4 regions of the Rouxiella sp. Mn2063 genome follow, and region 2 is predicted to be linked to each of the others. Evidence: predicted binding sites of a transcription regulator. Region 2 holds the regulator's gene; each other region holds the start of a gene.
What was found. Region 2 encodes CRP, which controls carbon source genes, mostly activating them, when cyclic AMP is high. Its sites were predicted from a motif close to ATGTGANNNNNNTCACAT; they were not measured.
Positions count from the first base shown of each region.

Region 1: ACL9RG_RS02250 (CidA/LrgA family protein) is a predicted target of CRP. The motif match lies at 1,588-1,605, and genes of this name have one in related genera.
Region 3: ACL9RG_RS05490 (ABC-F family ATPase) is a predicted target of CRP. The motif match lies at 1,796-1,813, and genes of this name have one in related genera.
Region 4: rbsD (D-ribose pyranase) is a predicted target of CRP. The motif match lies at 4,433-4,450, and genes of this name have one in related genera.

Region 1 covers NZ_JBMOUD010000001.1:525,828-531,365, reverse strand. The annotation lists gene ACL9RG_RS02255 (serine hydrolase) at 1-1,180, opposite strand, end outside; gene ACL9RG_RS02250 (CidA/LrgA family protein) at 1,649-2,044, shown strand; gene ACL9RG_RS02245 (CidB/LrgB family autolysis modulator) at 2,041-2,736, shown strand; gene flgL (flagellar hook-associated protein FlgL) at 2,827-3,780, opposite strand; gene flgK (flagellar hook-associated protein FlgK) at 3,834-5,477, opposite strand.
Region 2 covers NZ_JBMOUD010000002.1:403,587-409,124, reverse strand. The annotation lists gene ACL9RG_RS05250 (M20 metallopeptidase family protein) at 1-511, opposite strand, end outside; gene ACL9RG_RS05245 (MFS transporter) at 527-1,729, opposite strand; gene ACL9RG_RS05240 (LysR substrate-binding domain-containing protein) at 1,921-2,847, shown strand; gene ACL9RG_RS05235 (OsmC family protein) at 2,842-3,267, opposite strand; gene crp (cAMP-activated global transcriptional regulator CRP) at 3,576-4,208, shown strand; gene argD (bifunctional acetylornithine/succinyldiaminopimelate transaminase) at 4,312-5,529, opposite strand.
Region 3 covers NZ_JBMOUD010000003.1:4,984-10,521, reverse strand. The annotation lists gene moeB (molybdopterin-synthase adenylyltransferase MoeB) at 1-113, shown strand, start outside; gene ACL9RG_RS05490 (ABC-F family ATPase) at 178-1,773, opposite strand; gene ACL9RG_RS05485 (nucleoside-specific channel-forming protein Tsx) at 1,990-2,877, opposite strand; gene ACL9RG_RS05480 (GNAT family N-acetyltransferase) at 3,238-3,705, opposite strand; gene betA (choline dehydrogenase) at 3,799-5,478, opposite strand; gene betB (betaine-aldehyde dehydrogenase) at 5,506-5,538, opposite strand, start outside.
Region 4 covers NZ_JBMOUD010000002.1:2,936-8,473, forward strand. The annotation lists gene rbsK (ribokinase) at 1-354, opposite strand, end outside; gene rbsB (ribose ABC transporter substrate-binding protein RbsB) at 521-1,411, opposite strand; gene rbsC (ribose ABC transporter permease) at 1,442-2,413, opposite strand; gene rbsA (ribose ABC transporter ATP-binding protein RbsA) at 2,410-3,924, opposite strand; gene rbsD (D-ribose pyranase) at 3,932-4,351, opposite strand; gene kup (low affinity potassium transporter Kup) at 4,552-5,538, opposite strand, start outside.

The DNA of each region.
Region 1 (5,538 bases), on a different contig from region 2:
TCTTCATCATAATGAAATCCCAGATACGACTGAAGAATCCACCTTCCTTGACATCTTGCAATGCCACCAGCGGACGCTGATCGATAACCTTGCCGTCTAAACTGAAGTTAATGGTACCAACAACCTGGTTTTTAGTTATCGGTGCTTGTAACTGTGGATTAGTCAGTACGAAGCTCGCCTTCAGATTTTTCAGCTGCCCTTTAGGGAAAGTCAGTGATGCATCTGTTGCAACGCCTAACGGCACCATTTTTTCATCACCAAACCAAACACGCTGTGTAGTAAAGGCATCTGCGGCTTTAATTGGCGTAATGGTTTCAAAGAAGCGGAAGCCCCAGGTTAACAAGGATTCGCTTTCACTGAAGCGAATTTTGTCACTTGGTGCACCCATAACAACTGCGATCAAACGCATACCATTGGTGTCTACCGCTGAGGATACTAAATTATATCCCGCGCCAGAGGTGTAGCCAGTTTTGATGCCATCGACATTGAGATTTGTGCTCCACAACAAACGGTTGCGGTTAACCTGACGGATACGATTAAAGGTGAACTCTTTCTCTTTATTCATCGCATATTCTTCCGGCGTATCGCGGATTAATGCTTGAGAAAGGAGCGCCATATCCAGAGCAGAGCTGTACTGGCCATCTGAGTCCAAGCCATGGACTGTTTTAAACTGGGTGTTCTTCAGGTTAAGTTGTTGAGCATAACGGTTCATCAGGCTCACAAAAGCGTCCTGACTACCCGCAACATAATCAGCAAGAGCGATACTGGCGTCGTTACCCGATTGGATAACCACTCCTTTGTTCAACTCAGAAACCGGCACCTGATCGCCTGGTTTAAGGAACATTAATGAAGATCCGCGAAGTACAGGGTTACCTGTCGCCCACGCATCTTTACCAATAGTAACGATGTCCTCAGACGTGATCTTATGAGACTTGAGAGCCTGCCCAACCACATAGCTCACCATAATTTTGGTTAGACTGGCCGGATCAAGACGAGCATCAGGATTAGACTCGGCAAGGATTTTACCGCTGCCATAATCCATCAGTACCCAAGATTTTGCATTGATTTGAGGCGCGATCGGGCTGGCATCGTCAGCCTGGGCATTAGAAAGCACCAGTAGCATGACACTACCACTGAGCGCGCATAGCAAAGTCCGTTTAGTACGAGGAGAAATTGTCATAGGGTTATCTGCGCTTTTGTCTGAGTAACTGAAAATTAGTGTTATCTTTCAAGCAATTTTTGCAATGATGCCAAACTAAAAAGTACCGCGTTATTGCGTAATATGAAACATTTTCTATGTAAACTTTCTATGAATACTAGCCATAAATTGTGTTTTGTCAGTTTTTAACCCGATATTTACAACGGCCACACCTTGATACAGCGTAACTCATAGATTTAAAACGATTAAAATGCAGTGGATTATATACCCAAAATAATTGAAGTAACATCAAGGTAGCAGAGAGTTCATCCCAATGAGCGACAAAGTATCGACTATCTTGCTTGTTTTCAATGACACCATAAAGCATGTGCGCTGGCTAGTTGATGCCTTTTGTTCATCAATTTTATGCCGATATTTCATACTTCAATTTGTGGTACAGATCACACTTTAATTGTATGATGATTGAATTCTGCAAGAGGAAAACTTCTTATGCGCAAACTTTTATCTCTTCCCATGCAATATTTTCGAGCATTTATTCTTATATATGCCTGTTTATACGCAGGAAACGGTATATCAAAATTACTCCCCATCACGCTTCCCGGCAGTATTCTCGGCATGTTGATTCTCTTTGCCTTGCTTGCGACCCAAATTTTGCCCTATCACTGGGTAAAACCAGGAGCCAACGTGCTCATTCGCTACATGGCGCTGCTGTTTGTGCCGATTGGCGTCGGTATCATGACCTATTACGACCAGTTGCGCATGCAATTTGGCCCCCTTGTCGTGTCTTGTGCCGTCAGCACTTTATTAGTGTTGCTAGTCGTTGCTTATAGTTCGCACTACATTCATCGTGAACGCCTGCAATCTAGTAACACAGAGGATAAATGATGGAAAATATTTGGTGGTCTTTACCATTAACGCTGCTGGTATTTTTTTCCATGCGTAGATTAGCGATCAAATTTAAATTCCCATTACTCAATCCGCTGCTGACATCAATGGCGATCATTATCCCTTTGCTGCTCATCACCCACATTCCTTACGCGCGCTATTTCGCAGGCAGCAAGATCCTTAATGATTTGCTACAGCCTGCTGTTGTAGCTTTAGCGCTGCCGCTTTACGAGCAACTGCATCAGATACGTGCACGGTGGAAATCGATTATTAGTATTTGTTTTATTGGCAGTTTGGTCGCAATGACATCAGGCACCGCGATTGCATTGTGGATGGGCGCAACACCCGAAATCGCAGCGTCGATATTGCCTAAATCGGTAACGACGCCTATTGCCATGGCAGCGGCGGAGTCGATTCACGGTATCCCGGCCATTAGCGCAGTATGTGTGATTTTTGTTGGTATTCTTGGTGCCGCATTGGGACACACCATTCTGAATATACTGAAAATTACTAATAAAGCATCGCGTGGGCTGGCGATAGGCAATGCTTCACATGCGCTGGGCACCGCGCGTTGCATTGAAGAGGATTTTCAGGAAGGGGCTTTTAGCTCATTGGCCTTAGTTATCTGCGGTATCATCACGTCTTTATTGGCCCCCTTTCTCTTTCCGCTGCTTTTGGCGTTATTTGGCTAGAGATGGGTAATATGCCCAAGAAACTTCAAATATGACGGGTATGGTGGGGATATTCTCCCCCGGAAGAATCGGGGGAGAACTAAAGAACACTTACTTCAGTTGGAACAACGAGAGGCTTTGCATACTGCTAAAGGCTTTCATTGAAGCCTGTAACGCATTCTGCTGTATCGTGTAGTTATAGATACTGGTGACCTCATCAATATTGACCAAACTGCTCAATTGATTCGTCGTGGTGGTGTTTTGCGCTGTCCCTATAACACCTAAATCATCCAATTCCGCCAACTGCGTACCCTGCTGTGAAACAATATTCGCCACGTTATTTTCTGAGTTAGTTAAACCTCGGGTCGCTTTATCCATAGCGGCCGTATACTCATCAGAGGTTCGATCAGCAGAAGGCGTTTTCAGAGCAGTCAGCGCATCATCAATAGTTTTAAACAGGTCATAATTAACGCTGCCATCAGGTTCTTTTTTCGGGTTACCTGGTTCGCTGTTAAACACCTGTGGCCCAGTGTGGCTAACAATCATGGATCGCTCTGCACTCACCTGCTGAGTAATAGGCTGGCTGCCACCATTATAGGTGACTTCACCGGTAGTTTTATCCATCGTATAAGGGGGTTTATCGCTTTGATAGCCACCAAAGATATAATTGCCGTTGCCATCTGTACTGTTGGCCAGATTGACTAAGTTCGCTTTCATGCCTTCTAGCTGAGTCGCATAGGAGAGACGGTCATCATCATTTAAGCTACCGTTGCCAGCTGAGACAATGATTGATTTCATCGCGCTAATCGTACTGTTTATACTATCGGTTGCGGTCGCTTCGGTGCTAATACTTTGAATAGCAAAATTCTGCGCCATAGCAAACTGATTATTTTGGGCTTGCGCCTGCAATGTTCTCACTTCCTGAGAGGCAGCTAACGGATCATCAGAAGGCTGGTTAACTTTACGTCCCGTCGCCAATTGTATGCCGGCCGTTTGAAAACGTGCTTCATTATCGAGCATGTTTCCCATGTTTTGCTGATAAATTGTATTGGTGCTCAGACGCATAACAACAATTCCTTATCTAAATTTGAGATGACAATTCTGCGAGAAAAACCGGCTTATATCGCACTAAGAAGCGCATTAAAGATCGTCGATGCCGTCTGAACGATCTGTGCATTTGCTTGATAATACTGCTGATATAGTTGCAAATTGCCGTATTCTTCATTGAGGTTCACACCAGAGATAGACTGTTGTTGTGTCGTCAACTCTTTAACGATATTACCTTGCGATGTGACATTGGTTTTCAGTGCACTGACCTGATTACCGATGCTGGAAACCATCGAGGCATAGCCATCAGACAAACTTGATTTATTGTCGACTAGCTTGGCTTTTTGTAGATCGAGCAATTTTTGCGCATTGGTGTTATCACTGACACCCGCATCAGCAGAGCTGGCCGCTGCAATTTGCGCAGAATCGGTAACCGCCACATTAAGCGTACTGGCAACATTACTCACGGTTTTGATAGTAAAGCTGTCTTTGGGACTAGGATCGCCACTCACCTTTACGCTTAATCCGTCAAAGTTGAGGCTACCATCATCACCATGTGTCGGAGTAATCACAGCACCATCGGATACTCGCGTTGCTGTCCAGCCACTCGCACTATAACTCAGTGTATAATCGCTCGCTTTTACAGACTTAGTATCGGTGTAACTCACGTCCAGTTCCGAGTTGCCCTTATTTTTGGCATTAGAAATGGCGTTGGGTTTAGCATCGAAGGAGAAGAAATCAACGCCCGGTTGGCCTTTAAGGTCAAAACCGGCTTTACTCTGCGTATTAAAACTATCCGCCAAAGTAAGCGCCAATTGCCCTAGTTGGTTAATTGCAGGCTCTAGGTTGTCCTTACGGAAACTTAATACCCCGCCCAGGCTGCCGTTAGTAATACGACTTTCTTCAATTGCGCTGGAGGTCCCATCAGCATTCTGCAAACCAACTGTTAATTTGCTTGCATCACTATCAGAAGGGATCGCCGTTAATGTTTTAGTCCGAGTTCCTTGTACTAATGGAATGCCATTAGCGATAGAAACGTTATAATCGCCGCCATCTTGCTGTGACACTGTAACGCCCGCAACGTCATTCAATTGGCTAACAATTTGATCGCGTTGGTCTAATAATGCGTTCGGCTCTTGCCCGGTACTGGCACGGGTTTGCGTGATCTGTTGGTTAAGATTAGCTATTTGCTGAGCGTAGTTGTTAATCTGTTGTACGTTATCGCGAATCTGCTGATTCACGCCGCTATTGAGATCATTAAGGTAATTAGCGGTGCGATTAAACTGCGAGGTCATCGCTTGCGCCTGGCCGATTGTCGTTTGGCGCGCAGAGGTATCACTTGCATTGCTGGTGATGGTTTGGATGCCCGTGAAGAAGGTCTGCATCGCTTTAGACAAGCTGGTGGTGCTATCGGCAAACAGGTTCTCAATCTGTGTGGCTTGAGAACTTTGTGTCGTCAGCGCGCTATTAGTTGTACTCGCGCTCAGTAATTGATTGACGACAAAACTATTGTATTCGCGGTTTATCCCTGTGACGGTTACACCATTACCCATATAACCACTTGCTGTGTGACTGCCATTGGCTTCAGCAATAATAGCGGTCTGGCGGTTGTAACCTGCAACAGAATAATTGCTGATATTATTACTGGCGGCTGCGAGGCCCGCCTGTGCCGCATTGAGCCCGCTTAGCGCGGTGTTAATCAAATTATTGGACATGCGTCACCTTTTTTCTGCCGACCAGTCCCCGTAATCAGGGTATCTATCGCCGGTTTGGTTG
Region 2 (5,538 bases):
TGGGAGCGAGCGGCATCACGTGCAATCCGAAAATCATCGTTACCCCTTCCAAAACGCCGAGTTTCACTAATTCCTGCGCGCCACCCGGTGGTACTTCTTCGGCATGCTGAAAAATAAAACGCACGGTTCCGCGCAGAGCGCTTTGGCATTGCGATAAGACTTTGGCAGCCCCCAGCAACATTGCCGTATGCGCATCATGCCCACAGGCGTGCATCACCCCGGGGTGAGTCGAAGCAAACTCTTCGCCAGTTTCTTCCAAAATCGGCAAGGCATCGATATCTGCACGCAAGGCATAAATAGGGCCTGCCTGGCTGCCTTTTAATTCAGCAACGACGCTGGTGGGAGTCAGGCGACTAATCGTCAAAGGACCAAATTCAGCCAGTTGTTCGGCAATGTAATCTGCCGTCGCCTGTTCATGAAACGACAGTTCTGGATGGGCGTGTATATGCCGGCGCCAACGCACAACGTCTGCATTAACTTCTGAAATTAACTTAGTAAAATCAATTGTCATCGTTAAGCTCCATATTTACACCACGTCATGCAAGGCAACGGGTACCTTGCGGATCAGTGGCAACATAAAAAGCCCGGCAATAATCATTGCCAGGCTGAGAAAGAGAAAAGCATAGGTGTAGCCGTGTTCGGGGCTTATCAGGTACCCCATGACAATAGGGGCAACAAAGCCGCCGAGGATCCCGCCACTATTGAGCACCCCCATTGTTCCACCGATAATTTCAATCGGCAGTCGTTTCATCGGTAAGGTAAATCCAGTGAGGAACGCTGTAGTAATACAGATAATGCTGGCAACTAAAGAGAGCGTAATAGCCAGCTCTCCCCGGCTATTACCAAGACACCAAACCGCGACGCCAGATAGCACAGAAAAAACCACCATGACTTGCGGCTCTTTGCCTTGCATATGGCGCCCAACGACCCAACCAGTGACTAAAAACGCGAGCCAACTCCCTGCTCCAGACAGCGCCATGATGGCGCTAGATGTACCCAGCGGCAGCTCACGCTGCTGTACCATGTACTTTGGTAACCAAGCCATCAGCCCATAAACCGACATATTGATACAAAACATACTCAAGAACAGCAGTATGACTAATGAGCTTTTTAAGGCTTCACGATAGTGGGAAGTACGATGTTCCGGGGTAGATTGCGAAGAACTCTTAGTTATTGGAGCAGGCACCAGAAATAAAACACAGCCCGCCAATAGCAAAGCGATGATACCCAGAATGACTGAGTAATCACGCCAACCAATCGTACTCAACGCCCATAATGCGAGCAGTGGGCCAACCACTTGTGCCACCCCGCTAGAAGAGAGCAATACGGATTGAGCGAAAGTACGCTGTTCAAATGAATAGTTAGAGACGACCGCTTTTGCACAGGATGGCGGATAACCTGAATGTCCAATCCCAGCCAAAAAGCGAATAACGATCAATAAACCTAAGCTGGCACCTAATAGGCCGAAGCTGATGGCAAAAATACCTAATAAACCGAGAGATAGCGGAAGTAATTTTTTATATCCCCAGCGGTCTGTAAGCCAGCCAAAGGGTAGTTGGAAGATTGAATAAGCGAGAAAAAAGCCTCCTGTGATATATCCGAGCTGATCGGAGCGTAAATGAAACTCTTTGCTAATGGGTAACAGAGAAAAACCGATAGCCATTTTGTCTGTATAAATAAGAACATAACCTAAAAAAAGCAGAAAGATCATAAAGGAAGATTTTTTCATTGTTGTATCCTCGATACGTTTACCCCAAGGGTTTACCACTTGTGATAATGCACAACTCAAAAATGCGACATCAGTCACTTCACATTCAATAACAATGAGTTAAATCACAGCTAGTGACGCTAACAGCTTTATATGAGTGGGATAAGATGAAATTTTTCTAATCGGGATACTTTATTGGCATAGGAATTTAGATGAGATATCTTCCGAAGTTACAGCAACTGAAAGTGTTCCAACAGGTTATCCGGGCGGGGAGCATTCGCGCCGCGGCGCGAGCAATGAATCAAACCCAGCCAGCGGTCAGCAGAGCATTGCGAGAATTAGAGCAAACGCTAGAAACCCAACTTATTATTCGTGGTACGCACGGCATGACCTTGACGCCAAGTGGCCAGGCTTTTGCGCAGCGTATGCAGTTTATTTTGGAAGAGTTGCAACGGGCGGTAGATGAAGTACAGCAAATCGATGCTATGTCAGCGGGATCGGTCAGCGTTGGTTTTTCCTCGTCGATGGGCATGCTCTTGCTTCCCCAACTTACTGAGCAGTTTAGTGAACAATTCCCGCAGGCCAAATTACGCGTTGAGGAAGGGCACCTTTTAACGCTCTTGCCTGCACTACGTGAAGGGCGTCTGGACATGGCGATAGATATTATCAGCCCTGACGTACCACTGACGGGACTAGCCAGTGAATCACTATTTATCACGCCAATATGCGTAATCGCACGCCGACACCATCCGTTGCAGCGCGCGACCAACATCGCGCAATTGGCTAAAGCGAGCTGGCTACTGCCCGACGATGACATGGGCTACTATCAAAAACTTAGCCAATCGCTGCTGGCAATTCCCTCGCGAACGGGGCAAACGGTATTGCATAGCAACTCTCTGTTATTTGGGTTAACACTGGTGCTTAGCGCTGATTATCTTACGTTGGGAACCGCGGCCATGTTCAGACTGCCGTTGATGCAACGTATGTTCTGCCCCTTGCCAATCCCGCATCTTCCAACAGTCGAGTACAGCCTGATTTACTCACAAAAAACGCCGCTAACCTTAACGGCGCGGCGTTTTATAGAATTAGTGCGTCATCGTTGCCAGCAACTTAGCGGACAAAACGACGACCTCTTATAATGAGGTATTCGCATCCTGCGGGTTAATCACTTCAAAGCTGTGCGTAATGGTGGCGGCTTTACCCAGCATCAGCGATACCGAGCAGTACTTCTCCGCAGACAGGCTGACCGCACGTTCAACCACTTTATCGGTCAAACCAGTGCCTGTAACAATAAAATGCAGGTTGATGCGAGTAAATAAACGAGGCGCTTCTTCACGACGTTCTGAGGTCAGCTTCACCTCGCAATCCACCACATCGTTACGACCTTTTTGCAAAATAGACACCACATCAATGGCGCTACATCCACCAGCGGACATCAACAACATTTCCATTGGGCTTGGCGCTTTATCACCCGCATTTCCGTCCATCAATACCTGATGACCTGATGCGGATTCGCCTAAAAACGTCAACCCTTCGACCCACTTTACCCGTGCCTGCATCTCTTTTTCTCCCAGCGAATATTCCCCGACAGACTACCCTTTTAGCCTAAAAATGCAATGCAGGGAGATCGCCGTCATGCTGAAGCGAGACAACAGGAGACACTAGGGCAATCCTGTGTTACAAACAAAGCGACAGAAACTTATCAGCAATTTCCGGCTCCGGTTTTCATAGTGACACCCCTTTTTTGAGGGATATCGCTCCGCCTGTCGCTTGCAGTATTGCTGATCTGTTCATATGCTAAAATGGCGCTTATTTATAAAAACGCCGTACAGGGAACTCAGACGGTAATAACAGAGGATAATAGCTAATGGTTCTCGGCAAACCACAAACAGACCCTACTCTCGAATGGTTCCTGTCTCATTGTCATATACACAAATATCCATCTAAAAGTACGCTGATTCACCAAGGTGAAAAAGCCGAAACGCTTTACTACATCGTGAAAGGTTCGGTTGCCGTGCTGATCAAGGATGAAGAAGGCAAAGAGATGATCCTCTCCTATCTGAATCAGGGAGATTTCATCGGCGAGCTTGGTCTTTTCGAAGAAGGCCAGGAACGTAGCGCTTGGGTACGGGCAAAAACTGCCTGTGAAGTGGCAGAAATTTCCTATAAGAAATTCCGCCAGTTGATCCAAGTGAACCCGGATATTTTAATGCGCCTTTCCGCGCAGATGGCGAACCGTTTGCAAGTGACTTCTGAAAAAGTAGGAAATCTTGCATTCCTTGATGTGACAGGCCGTATTGCCCAAACTCTGCTTAATCTGGCTAAACAGCCCGATGCCATGACCCACCCAGATGGTATGCAGATCAAAATCACTCGTCAGGAAATCGGTCAGATCGTCGGCTGCTCACGTGAGACAGTTGGACGTATCCTCAAAATGCTCGAAGATCAGAACCTGATCTCCGCACACGGTAAAACAATTGTCGTTTACGGCACCCGTTAATTCACCGCCAGCATTTATTAACCCTGAATAAAATCTTAAAGAAAAAATGGCGCAACAGATAATTCTGCTGCGCCATTTTTATTGGACTCTTTTAAGCCAGATATTAAACGCCAACAACCTGAGCAACCGCCTGTTCAAAGCGCGCCATACCTTCCCGAATATCATCAAAATCGATCACTAATGACGGGGCAAAGCGCATCACATTTGTGCCAGCCACCAAGACCATCACGCCTTGTTCAGCCGCGGCGGCAAGGAACTCACCAGCCCGGTTTTTATAAGCTTCTGACAACTCAGCGCCGATCAGCAAGCCTTGACCTCTAAACTCCTGGAAGACCTTATATTTGTCATTGATAGCCGTCAGCGCCTGTAAGAAGGCATCACGACGTTCATCAATGCCAGCCAATACTTCTGGCGTATTAATCAAATCCAGCGCCGCTTCGGCAACCGCACAAGCCAGCGGATTACCACCGTAAGTGGTACCGTGTTTGCCCGGTGCCATTACCGAGGCGACCTCTTCGCTAGTCAGCATCGCGCTCACTGGGAAACCACCGCCCAACGCTTTGGCCGTCGTGAGGATATCTGGCGTGACGCCATAATGCATATAGCTAAACAGTTTGCCGCTGCGCCCCATTCCGCTTTGCACTTCATCAAATACCAGCAGCGCGTTATGCTCATCGCACAGGTCACGTAAACCTTGCATAAATTCTTGGGTAGCTGGCGTTACACCGCCTTCACCTTGAATCGGTTCGACGACAATGGCACAAGTGTGGGAGTCGATAACCGCTTTAACCGCGGCCAGATCATTGAAAGGTACATGGACGATATCAGCAGGCTTGGGGCCAAATCCGTCCGAATATTTTGGCTGTCCACCGACTGAAACGGTAAACAACGTGCGGCCATGGAAAGCATTGTGGAAGGCAATAATTTTGCTTTTGTAAGGGCTATGGCGAGCAGATGCGTAGTAACGCGCCAGCTTGAATGCAGCTTCATTAGCTTCGGCACCCGAGTTGGCGAAAAATACCCGGTCAGCAAAGGTGGCATCAATTAGTTTCTGTGCCAAACGCAAAGCAGGCTCATTGGTAAAGACATTGCTGACATGCCACAAGGTTTCACCTTGTTTATGCAGCGCTTCTACCAAAGCAGGATGGCAATGACCCAGTGCCGTAACGGCAATACCGCCGGCAAAATCAATATACTCAGCGCCTTGCTGATCCCAGATACGACTGCCTTTCCCCTTGACCGGAATAAACTTAGCTGGTGCATAAACCGGCAGAATAACCCGATCAAAATCACTGCGCTCTACCGCTGGCTTTTGTGCCATCCCACACTC
Region 3 (5,538 bases), on a different contig from region 2:
GCGCGTCGCGCGGGCGTTTGCTGATGTACGATGCCATGACGGCAGAATTTCGCACGATGAAATTGGCGAAAAACCCGCAATGCGAAGTATGCGGAACTCTTCAGGTAAAATAGACGTTCTTAGCAAAGAAAAGGCCGCGAATTTCGCGGCCTTTTGCATACACAACGCAGGGGAAACTTAACCGTTAATCCCTTGGCTGCGCAGGTAGTCTTCATAGTTGCCGCTAAAGTCGATGACTTTGTTTGGCTGAATTTCAATGATACGTGTTGCCAACGAGCTAACGAATTCACGGTCATGGGAAACGAACAGCAAGGTGCCTTCGTACATTTCCAGCGCCATGTTCAACGACTCGATAGATTCCATATCCAAGTGGTTGGTTGGTTCATCCATCACCAGGATATTAGGGCGTTGCATCATCAGTTTGCCAAACAGCATTCGACCCTTTTCACCACCGGACAGCACTTTAACTTTCTTCTTGATATCGTCCTGGCCGAACAGCAAACGGCCCAACACGCCGCGCACGGCCTGCTCGTCGTCTTTTTCTGCTTTCCACTGACTCATCCAGTCGAATACGTTCAGGGTTTCATCGAATTCATATTCATGATCCTGCGCGTAGTAGCCAATTTTAGCGTTTTCAGACCATTTCACGGTACCGCTTTCTGGCGTGACATCGCCGACCAAAGTGCGCAGCAAGGTGGTTTTACCGATACCGTTGGCACCGAGTATCGCGACTTTCTCGCCGACTTCGACCATCAGACCAAGCGACTTAAACAGCGGGCCGTTATCGAAACCTTTGGTTAATTTCTCAACTTCTAATGCATTACGGAACAGTTTCTTATCCTGCTCGAAACGCATATAAGGGTTCTGGCGACTAGAGGCTTTAATTTCGTCGAGCTGAATTTTATCAATTTGACGTGCGCGCGACGTTGCTTGTTTAGACTTAGAGGCGTTGGCGCTAAAGCGGCTAACGAAGGATTGCAGTTCAGCAATCTGCGCTTTTTTCTTGGCGTTATCGGCGGTCAGACGTTCACGAGCCTGAGTGGCCGCGGTCATGTACTCGTCGTAGTTGCCCGGGTAAACGCGCAGTTCGCCGTAGTCTAAGTCGGCCATGTGCGTACAAACCATGTTCAGGAAGTGACGGTCGTGCGAAATGATAATCATGGTGCTGTTACGCTCGTTCAGCACCTGCTCCAGCCAACGAATAGTATCGATGTCCAGGTTGTTGGTTGGTTCGTCGAGCAGCAGAATTTCTGGGTCAGAGAACAGTGCCTGCGCCAACAACACACGCAGTTTAAAGCCTGGAGCGATTTCGCTCATCGGGCCGTAATGTTGTTCAACTGGGATGCCCACGCCAAGCAACAACTCACCCGCGCGAGATTCCGCGCTATAACCGTCCATCTCGCCGTAAGCAACTTCTAAGTCAGCCACTTTATAGCCGTCTTCTTCGCTCATTTCAGCCATCGCATAGATAGCATCGCGCTGCTCTTTTACCGCCCACAGTTCGTTGTGGCCCATGATAACGGTATCCAGCACGCTGAACTTTTCAAATGCGAACTGATCCTGGCGCAATTTACCCAAACGTTCGTTTGGATCAAGCACCACGTTACCGCCCGATGGCACCAGATCGCCACCGAGGATTTTCATAAAGGTTGATTTGCCGCAGCCATTAGCGCCGATCAAACCATAGCGGTTGCCGCCGCCGAATTTTACGGAGATGTTTTCAAATAACGGCTTGCTGCCGAATTGCATGGTGATGTTGTAAGTACTTAGCACAACGCTCGCTCTTAAATTAGGAATGTGATTTGGCGCGCATTATGCCATAACGGAGCAAGGAGATCGCGGGAAGTTTTGGTGACAATTTAAGCGGATGACAATATTTATAGATGGCGGGATAGTCGGGACAATATCCCCATAGCAAAAGGCCGATGCTGATTAAGCATCGGCCTTTCTTATATAGACGAATGACTTGCAGAAAGTCGTGGTTAACTTTTAGAAGTTATAACCAATCACTGCGTAGTAACCCCAACCGGTAGAGTGAACGTTGAAATTACCGCTGCCGAAGTTCATTTCAGCGCCTTCAGCCCACTGTCCGCCGTTGTGGAAGTAACGACCGACCAACGAGTAATGCCAGTGGGTATAGTTCAACGACAAAATGTGGCTAGATGCGATGGAGTTATTAGAACGTGATTTGTTGCCGTTAACATCACGTGCACTATCATCACCCAGATCTGAGCCCCAGTCGAAGTTGGTGAAACCGATATAGCTTAGGTTACCGCCCCACAGTTGGGTCAACGGCACGAAGTATTTCACTTTAAAGCGATATCCGTCCCAGCTGTTCTCGTTAGCTGCACCGTAGTTTTCCCACTGGTATTTCGCATACACGTTCAGGGACAGGCTCATCGGCAAATGGGTGTCGATGTCGGTACCCAAACCCATGTACCAGGTGTTCTGGCGATTGGTGTTGTTTGAACCCATATCGTAGATGTAGTTGTTAGCGAAGTACCACTCTTTCACTGGGCCAATGCTCAGATCGGTGCCAGTCAGTTTATCGATAGAGAAACGAGGTTCAATTTCCATAAACATTGGAGAACCGTGCTTTTCCCAAATACCGGTGTCGTTACCGTTACCCGCGCCGAAGAATTTAGGCACGTCCAGGTAGCCGTAAAAATCAAACCAGTCTTTGTGAGCGAATGCTTCATATTCCAGGTAAACGTCGTTGTTCAGTTTTGGTCCGAAGCGAGTGTGATAGCTACCTACAACGTTAACACTCTGGTGCCACCAATCAGATACGTATTCACCCTGAGTATCGTTAGCAAGCGATTGCGTGCTGTATGACAAAGCGAGAAGAGCACCAGCAGCCAAGATTTTATTTTTCATTTTATTACCAGGAACAATGGGAAGGTGGCTCCTTGCCACAGGAGGTCATGTGCTCGGTTACCACGCGAAAACACAAGACTTGCGCTAACTCTCGGCATTTAAAACGTCGGTAAAAGTAACATTTCCGAACAACCTGCCAAAGAATGAGGCCATACTTTACGTTTAGGTCAAGTTTTGTCAATTTCAGTTTCATACGGATACATAGCTTATGTGATTTACGTCACATATTTAGCACTAATTGTTATAAGTATATGAAAAAGATCTGACCAGAAAAGAGGTAAAAAACGACTGGCTGTCATAAAAATCAGCTATAGGGCAACATGGTGCTGCCCCGATTGGTGCGGTGATACAAAACTAAGCTTAGGCTTTTACTTCACGACACATTTTGATGTGGGGAATACCGTCCTCGTCATAGATCTCCGAGCAGGCAACAAAACCAAAGCTGCCGTAAAACTTTTGTAAGTGTGCCTGCGCGGAGAGCACGATAGGCATTTGTGGCCAGTGTTGCGCACAGGACATCAACGCCTGTTCCATCAGTTGGTAGCCCAATTTAAGCCCACGTGCTGCGGGCGCAACAATCACCCGACCAATGGCTACCCCCTCTTCCACCCGCAAAATACGCGCATAGGCCGCCGGCTTGTCTTGTTGCCAGGCGACGATATGACGATGCTCGCCTACTAAGTCCAGCCCATCAATATCCTGATAAATACAATTCTGCTCGACCACAAATACCTCACTACGCAATGCCAAAATCGCGTAAAGCTGCGCGGCGCTAAGGGATGAGTGATGGAGATCTTGCCAGACAATTGGCGTATTTTCTGTGGTCATAGGGTGTTCCTGATAAGAAATAAAAAAGAGATAACCCGAAGATTATCTCTTTTATCATGCTCAACGGCTAACGCCGGTCACAAATTTATCGCGTTATTTTCTGGCAGGTTCTGTTCTCACCGGCGCGTCGCCCGCGACATAATAATCAGCAGTGCTTCTTGGCAATGGTGCGCGGCCACGAATTTTATCGGCGATTTTCTCGGCGATCATAATGGTGGTCGCGTTAAGGTTGCCGGTAATGATAAGCGGCATAATCGAGGCATCGACCACGCGCAGCCCTTGCATACCATGTACGCGTCCCTGACCATCAACTACCGCCATTTCGTCGCTGCCCATCTTACAAGAACATGACGGGTGGAACGCCGTTTCGGCGTTCTCACGGATGAACTGATCGAGCTGTTCATCCGTTTGCACATCAACACCTGGACTGATTTCACGCCCGCGATAAGGGTCCAGCGCTGGCTGCGCCATAATTTCGCGGGTGATACGGATCGCATCACGGAATTCATGCCAATCCTGCTCGCTCGACATGTAGTTGAACAAAATGCTCGGATGCTGACGCGGATCTTTCGATTTCACCTGTACGCGGCCGCGGCTTGGTGAACGCATCGAACCGACGTGCGCCTGGAAGCTGTGCTCCTGAATCCCTTTACTGCCGTTATAGTTAATCGCCACCGGCAGGAAGTGATACTGGATATTCGGCCATGCAAACTCTTCACGGCTGCGAATAAAGCCACCGGCCTCAAACTGATTGCTTGCACCGATGCCCGTTCCGTTGAATAGCCATTCGGCGCCAATCATCGGCTGATTGACCATTTTCAACGCCGGGTAAAGCGAAACCGGCTGCGTACAGCTAAATTGCAGGTACATTTCCAAGTGGTCTTGCAGATTCTCACCAACGCCCGGTAAATCATGTACCAATGGGATATCGAGTTTTTTGAGTAACTCTGCCGGGCCCACACCGGAACGCTGTAATACTTGCGGAGATGCAATAGCACCACTGCACAGCAGCACTTCTTTCTTCGCTCGCGCGGTAGTGGCGTTATGCGCATCCCCTTTGAAGTAACTTACGCCAACCGCACGCTTCCCTTCAAACAGGATTTTGTCGGTCAGTGCGTGGGTCACAATCGTCAGGTTGCTACGCGGTTTCGCCTGATCCAGATAACCACGAGCGGTACTTGCACGACGACCTTTTGGCGTCACGGTGCGATCCATCGGACCGAAGCCTTCTTGCTGATAACCGTTAAGATCATCAGTTCGCGGATAACCAGCTTGAACACCGGCATCGACCATCGCTTTAAACAGCGGATTGTTATTGGCTTTTGGCGTTGTCACGCTAACCGGGCCATTGTCACCATGGAAATCGTTGCCGCCAATATCGCGGGTTTCCGCTTTACGGAAATAAGGCAGACAGTCGAGATAGCTCCAGTCTTCGAGTCCCGGCGCTTTCGCCCAGTTATCGAAGTCCATTGCGTTGCCACGGATATAACACATGCCGTTAATCAGCGATGAACCGCCCAGCCCTTTGCCACGGCCACATTCCATGCGGCGATTATTCATATGTGGTTCAGGATCGGTTTCATAAGCCCAGTTATAACGGCGACCCTGCAGCGGGAATGCCAGCGCTGCTGGCATTTGCGTACGGAAGTCCAGACGATAGTCTGGCCCACCGGCTTCAAGCAGCAGGACACTGACGTTACTGTCTTCGGTTAGACGCGTAGCTAATACGTTGCCGGCAGAACCGGCGCCAATAATGATGTAATCGTAATCCATAAGAATCTCCTCTGGCAGATGGTTGGATTAGAAGACTGAGCTAAATTTGCCCAGCTCAAC
Region 4 (5,538 bases), 400 kb from region 2:
TTCGTCATTAGCACCGGCGTTAATCGCAATGACATTTTCACCATCAGCATTGACGAAAATAAGTGCCACGCCGGTTGTCGTATCTTTAATGGCTTGGACGGGTTGAGTATCAATGTTATCGCTGGCTAGCTGCTTGCGAATACGTTCCCCAACATCGTCATCTCCCACGCAGGCAATAAAAGAGATATCTGCACCGCTACGACCTGCGGCCACTGCCTGATTGCCCCCTTTACCACCGAAAGCAACATTATATTGCTTACCGATCACCGTTTCGCCCGGTTGCGGGAAATGTCTGACGTTAAGAATGTGGTCAGCATTAATGCTGCCTAACACAACCAGTTTACCTGTAGCCATCGTATTCATTCCTGAGTCAATATATTGCGCCGCCCGATGCGGGCGGCGCAGATAAGATTAAAGCCAATTTAATTAAACAATATTCTTATGAATCAATTAACAAGACATCTACCCTATAGACTTCTTGGTGCAGCCAACACGCCAGCCCCCCGAAGCATTACAGGTATTAAGGCTGAGCAACTAATTTCAAATCCACCGGGATAGTCGCTGGCACTTTCTCGCCTTTAAGCACTTTATCAGCAGTATCTACACCAATAACACCGATTTGCTCAGGCTGTTGCGCTACTGTTGCACCTAGCTTGTGACTATTTACTGCTTTCACGCCATCTGCGGTACCGTCAAATCCGACAACCAGAACATCAGATTTACCGGCGGTCTGCAAGGCGCGTAGTGCACCTAATGCCATTTCGTCATTTTGAGCAAACACGGCCTGCACGTCTGGGTGAGCAGTCAGCAGGTTTTGCATGACGTTCAAGCCTTTGGTGCGGTCAAAATCAGCCGGTTGGCTAGCCAGCACGGAGAAATGATGCGCATCAACCGCTTGTTTGAACCCTTCACCACGTTCACGAGCAACAGAGGTCCCTGCGATACCTTCAAGTTCAATCACTTTGGCATTATCGCCGAGTTTCTTAGCGATGTAGTCACCAGCCATTTTTCCGCCCAGTACGTTATCGGAAGCAACGTGGCTTACGACTTGTCCTTTATTAGCCTGGCGGTCAAGGGTGATTACTGGGATCTTCGCCTGATTAGCCAAGGCAACTGAGCTGCCGACGGCATCAGAATCTGTTGGGTTGATCAGCAACAGTTTGGTTCCGCGCACCGTTAAATCTTGTACGTTAGCAAGCTCTTTGGCCGGATTGTTCTGCGAATCAAGCACCACTAGGTTGTAACCCAGTTTGGTCGCTTCTTTCTGCGCCCCTTCTTTCATAGAAACGAAGAACGGGTTATCCAGTGTGGAAACCACCAGCGCGATAGTATCTTTTGCCAATACGCTAGCACTGAAAGTGGCGGTAATGGCTGCGGCAGAGACTAATGCCGCCAGTTTTTTCATTGAAATTGTCATAATCATGTTTCCTGTAGGGGAGGTTTATTTGTTGCTTTTGTTGTCTACCAATACCGCCAGTAAAATAACCACTGCTTTGACGATCATTTGATAGTAAGAAGAAACACTTAACAGATTCAGGCCGTTATTGAGGAAACCAAGGATCAGTGCCCCAATAAGCGTACCCATAATTCGCCCTTTCCCCCCAGACAAACTGGTACCACCCAGTACAACTGCGGCGATAGCATCCAGTTCATAGCCAGTACCTGCGGTCGGTTGAGCCGAAGAAAGACGTGCGACTTCGATAATCCCAGCCAATGCCGCCAATAGGCCACACAGGGAATAGACAATGATTTTTACTTTATCAACGCTGATACCTGACAAACGCGTTGCCGCTTCATTACCGCCAAGCGCATAGATATAACGGCCCAAGCGCGTGTGCTGGAGCATGTACCACACCGCAGCAAACACAATAGCCATAATCCACACGGGTGTAGGAATGCCCAGCGGACGACCAATACCAAACCAGCCAAAGGTATCTGCAACGTCACTAAAACCGGTGCTAATTGGGCTACCGTTGGTATACACCATCGTGACACCACGTAGCAGTAACATCATCACTAATGTCGCGATAAATGCCTGAACCTTGCCCTTGGCCACAATAACTCCGGTGACTGCACCTACCGCGGCACCTAGTGCCAAAGAGGCAGCAACAGCCAGCAAAGCGCTGGATTCCAATCCGACTACCGATGCTGCCACTGCGCCGGTTAGTGCCAGCAGTGACCCTACGGATAAATCAATCCCCGACGTCAGGATAACCAACGTCATTCCCACCGCCATAATGGCGTTGACCGAAGTCTGCTGCAGAATGTTAAACAGGTTATTAACGGTGAAGAAATTCGGGCTCATTGAGGAGACCACGGCTATCAACACCAGCAAGGCAATCAGTGATTTTTGCTCTAACAACCACTGTTTGCTGATCCAACGCTTTTTGGCTGGTAACGTTTGAGAACTCATATCTGATACTCCTGCTTCACGCCGTATTGCTTGCCAACGGCTGCTGCCATCAACACTTCTTGCGTCGCCTGTTCTATCGGGAATTCACCGCTTAAATGTCCTTCATGCATCACTAAAATACGATCGCTCATGCCAATAACTTCCGGCATTTCCGAAGAGACCAAAATGATGCTCAAACCTTCGCGCTTGAACTGGTTAATAAGTTGGTAAATCTCTTTCTTGGCCCCAACATCAACGCCGCGCGTTGGTTCATCGAGGATCAAAACTTTCGGGCGTGTCATCAATCCGCGGGCAATCGCGACTTTTTGCTGATTCCCCCCGGACAACAACCCTATCGGCTGCAGCATGGAAGGCGTTTTGATATTAAACAGGCGAATGAAATCTCCGACTGCAATTTGCTCTTCCCCATGCTTTAAACTGCCGCCAACCCGGCTGAAATAGCGCAGTGCAGTCAGCGACATGTTTTCTTTCACTGACATGCCTAAAACTAAGCCATCTCGTTTACGGTCTTCAGAGATGTAAACAATGCCGTTAGCCAAACCATCTTGCGGACTACGGGTAATAACGTCTCGCCCATCGAGCAGCACATCGCCGTTAGTGCGTTTAAGTGCGCCATAAATAATTTTCATCAACTCGGTACGGCCTGCGCCCATTAAGCCTGAAACGCCGAGGATCTCTCCTGAGTACAAATCAAACGAGATATTATCTACACCAGGCCCAGAGAGATTTTTCACCTGTAAGCGTAGCGCACCTCGTGGCTGGTTGAGCCGTGGATACTGCTCTTCCAGACGACGCCCTACCATCATTTCGATCAGCGTATCTTCTTGTAATTCACTGACCGGGCGCTCGGCAATAAACTGTCCGTCGCGAAATACCGTTACGTCATCGCAAATCTCAAAAATCTCTTTCATACGGTGCGAGATATACACCACACCGCATCCTGAGGCTTTTAACTCGTTGATTACCGCAAACAATGAGGCAGTTTCGGTATCAGTCAACGCGTCGGTGGGCTCATCCATAATGATCACCCGAGATTCGAAGCTCAGCACCTTGGCAATCTCAACCATCTGTTGATCGCCAATAGATAAATCGCCCACCAGCCGGTGGCTGCTGTATTTAAGATTGAGACGAGCCAGTAATTTATCGGCCTCGGCATACATCTTCTTCCACTGGATACGTCCCAACCCATTAACAAATTCACGCCCGAGGAAAATATTCTCAGCGATAGTCAGTTGTGGAATCAGGTTTAGCTCTTGGTGGATGATGCCAACGCCGGCTTCTTGTGAAGCTTTAGGGCCAGAAAAAGAAGCCTCTTTCCCTAAAAATTGCACCGAACCCGCGTCTTTTTGATAGATGCCGGTCAGGATTTTCATCATGGTCGATTTGCCGGCACCGTTTTCGCCGACCAACGCCATAACTCTTCCCGGATAAACCTTTAGCGCAGCGCCTGACAGCGCCTTAACACCGGGGAAAGCTTTATCTATTCCTGAGAGTTGCATCAAAGGTTGCATAGAGGCCTCAGAAGGTTACGCCAGCACACAAGATAATGTTCGCATAAGGTGAACACTCTCCACTGCGGATCACGGCACGGCTGTTGGCACTTTGCGCCTTGAAGGATTCATGGCTGATGTATTGCAAAGTGATGGTATTTCCCTGGTGTTGCTCAAGTTGTTCTAACTGTAAAAGCAGAGCGTCATGAAGTTTTGGATTTTGTTTGACGATCTCTTCAGCAAGGATAGCCTGTTCTACCTGCATCTCCTCGGTGATGACTTTGAACACCTGAAGAAAAGTCGGCACGCCCGCAGTCAGCGCCATATCAATACGCTGTGTCGTCGCGGGTACCGGCAACCCGGCATCAGCGATAACCAGCATATCGGTATGGCCAAGCTTGGCGATTGCATGGGAGATTTCGGCATTCAGCAACATGTTCTTTTTCATTATCGACTCCGTTAGCGAAACGTTTCGCTCACAAGGAGTTTTAAAAAAATGACGCGGCTTGGCAATGGAAAAGTAGCGGAAATGTGATCACCGTCGAAACGTTTCGATAACAGTAAAAAAGGACGCTGAGAGGATTTAGCTTAAGGGAGTCAATCGGCAAATAAAAACACTCGAGGCACCGTGAAGGTGCCTCGATATCATTATATTTCTACCTGGGTTCCCAGCTCGATAACCCGGTTAGGTGGGATCTCAAACTGATCAGGTGCGCGCAGCGCATTGCGGCTGAGCGCCATAAACAACTTGCCGCGGAAGTAGAGGTACCAAGGGCGTTTAGTCAGGATCAGCGATTCATGTGACATGAAGAACGAGGTTTCCATCATCCGACATGACAAGCCTTCCAGACCGCAGCGATGGAATACTTCCTCAACATTCGGCGTCTCTTTAAAGCCGTAACTTGCCACGACTCGCCAGAAAGTTGGCGACATCTGTTCGATAGTCACACGCCGGACATTATGCACAAAAGGCGCATCCTCTGTTCGCAGCGTTAGCAGGACGACACGCTCGTGCAACACTTTGTTGTGCTTGAGGTTATGCAACAGCGCGAATGGAATGACATTGATAGCGCGCGATAAGTAAACCGCCGTGCCGGAGACTCGCACCGGTGGCGATTTCTCCAAAGAGGCGATCATCGCTTCAAGCGAGTTACCGTGCTCATTCATACGACGCATAAGGCGGAAGCGCTCACTCTTCCATGTAGTCATGATAACAAACATCACCAGACCCAACGTCAGCGGCAGCCAGCCACCAGAAAGTAACTTGGTCGCATTCGCAGCAAACATCGGCACATCGATAAACAGCATGACCGAAACCAGCAGAGCAACCAGGAAGCCTTTCCAGTGCCAGTTTTTATATGCCACGGTACAAGAGAGGATACTGGTTAATACCATCGTCCCAGTCACCGCAATACCATATGCCGCGGCCAAATTGCTCGAATGCTCAAAGCTGACAATAACGATAACTACCGCGATATAAAGCGTCCAGTTAATCGCGGGAACGTAAACCTGTCCTTCTTCCATCGCTGAGGTGTGGATAATGCGCATTGGCGGCAAATACCCTAAACGAACGGCTTGGCGAGTCAGCGAGAATACCCCTGAAATCACCGCTTGCGAGGCAATAATTGTCGCCAG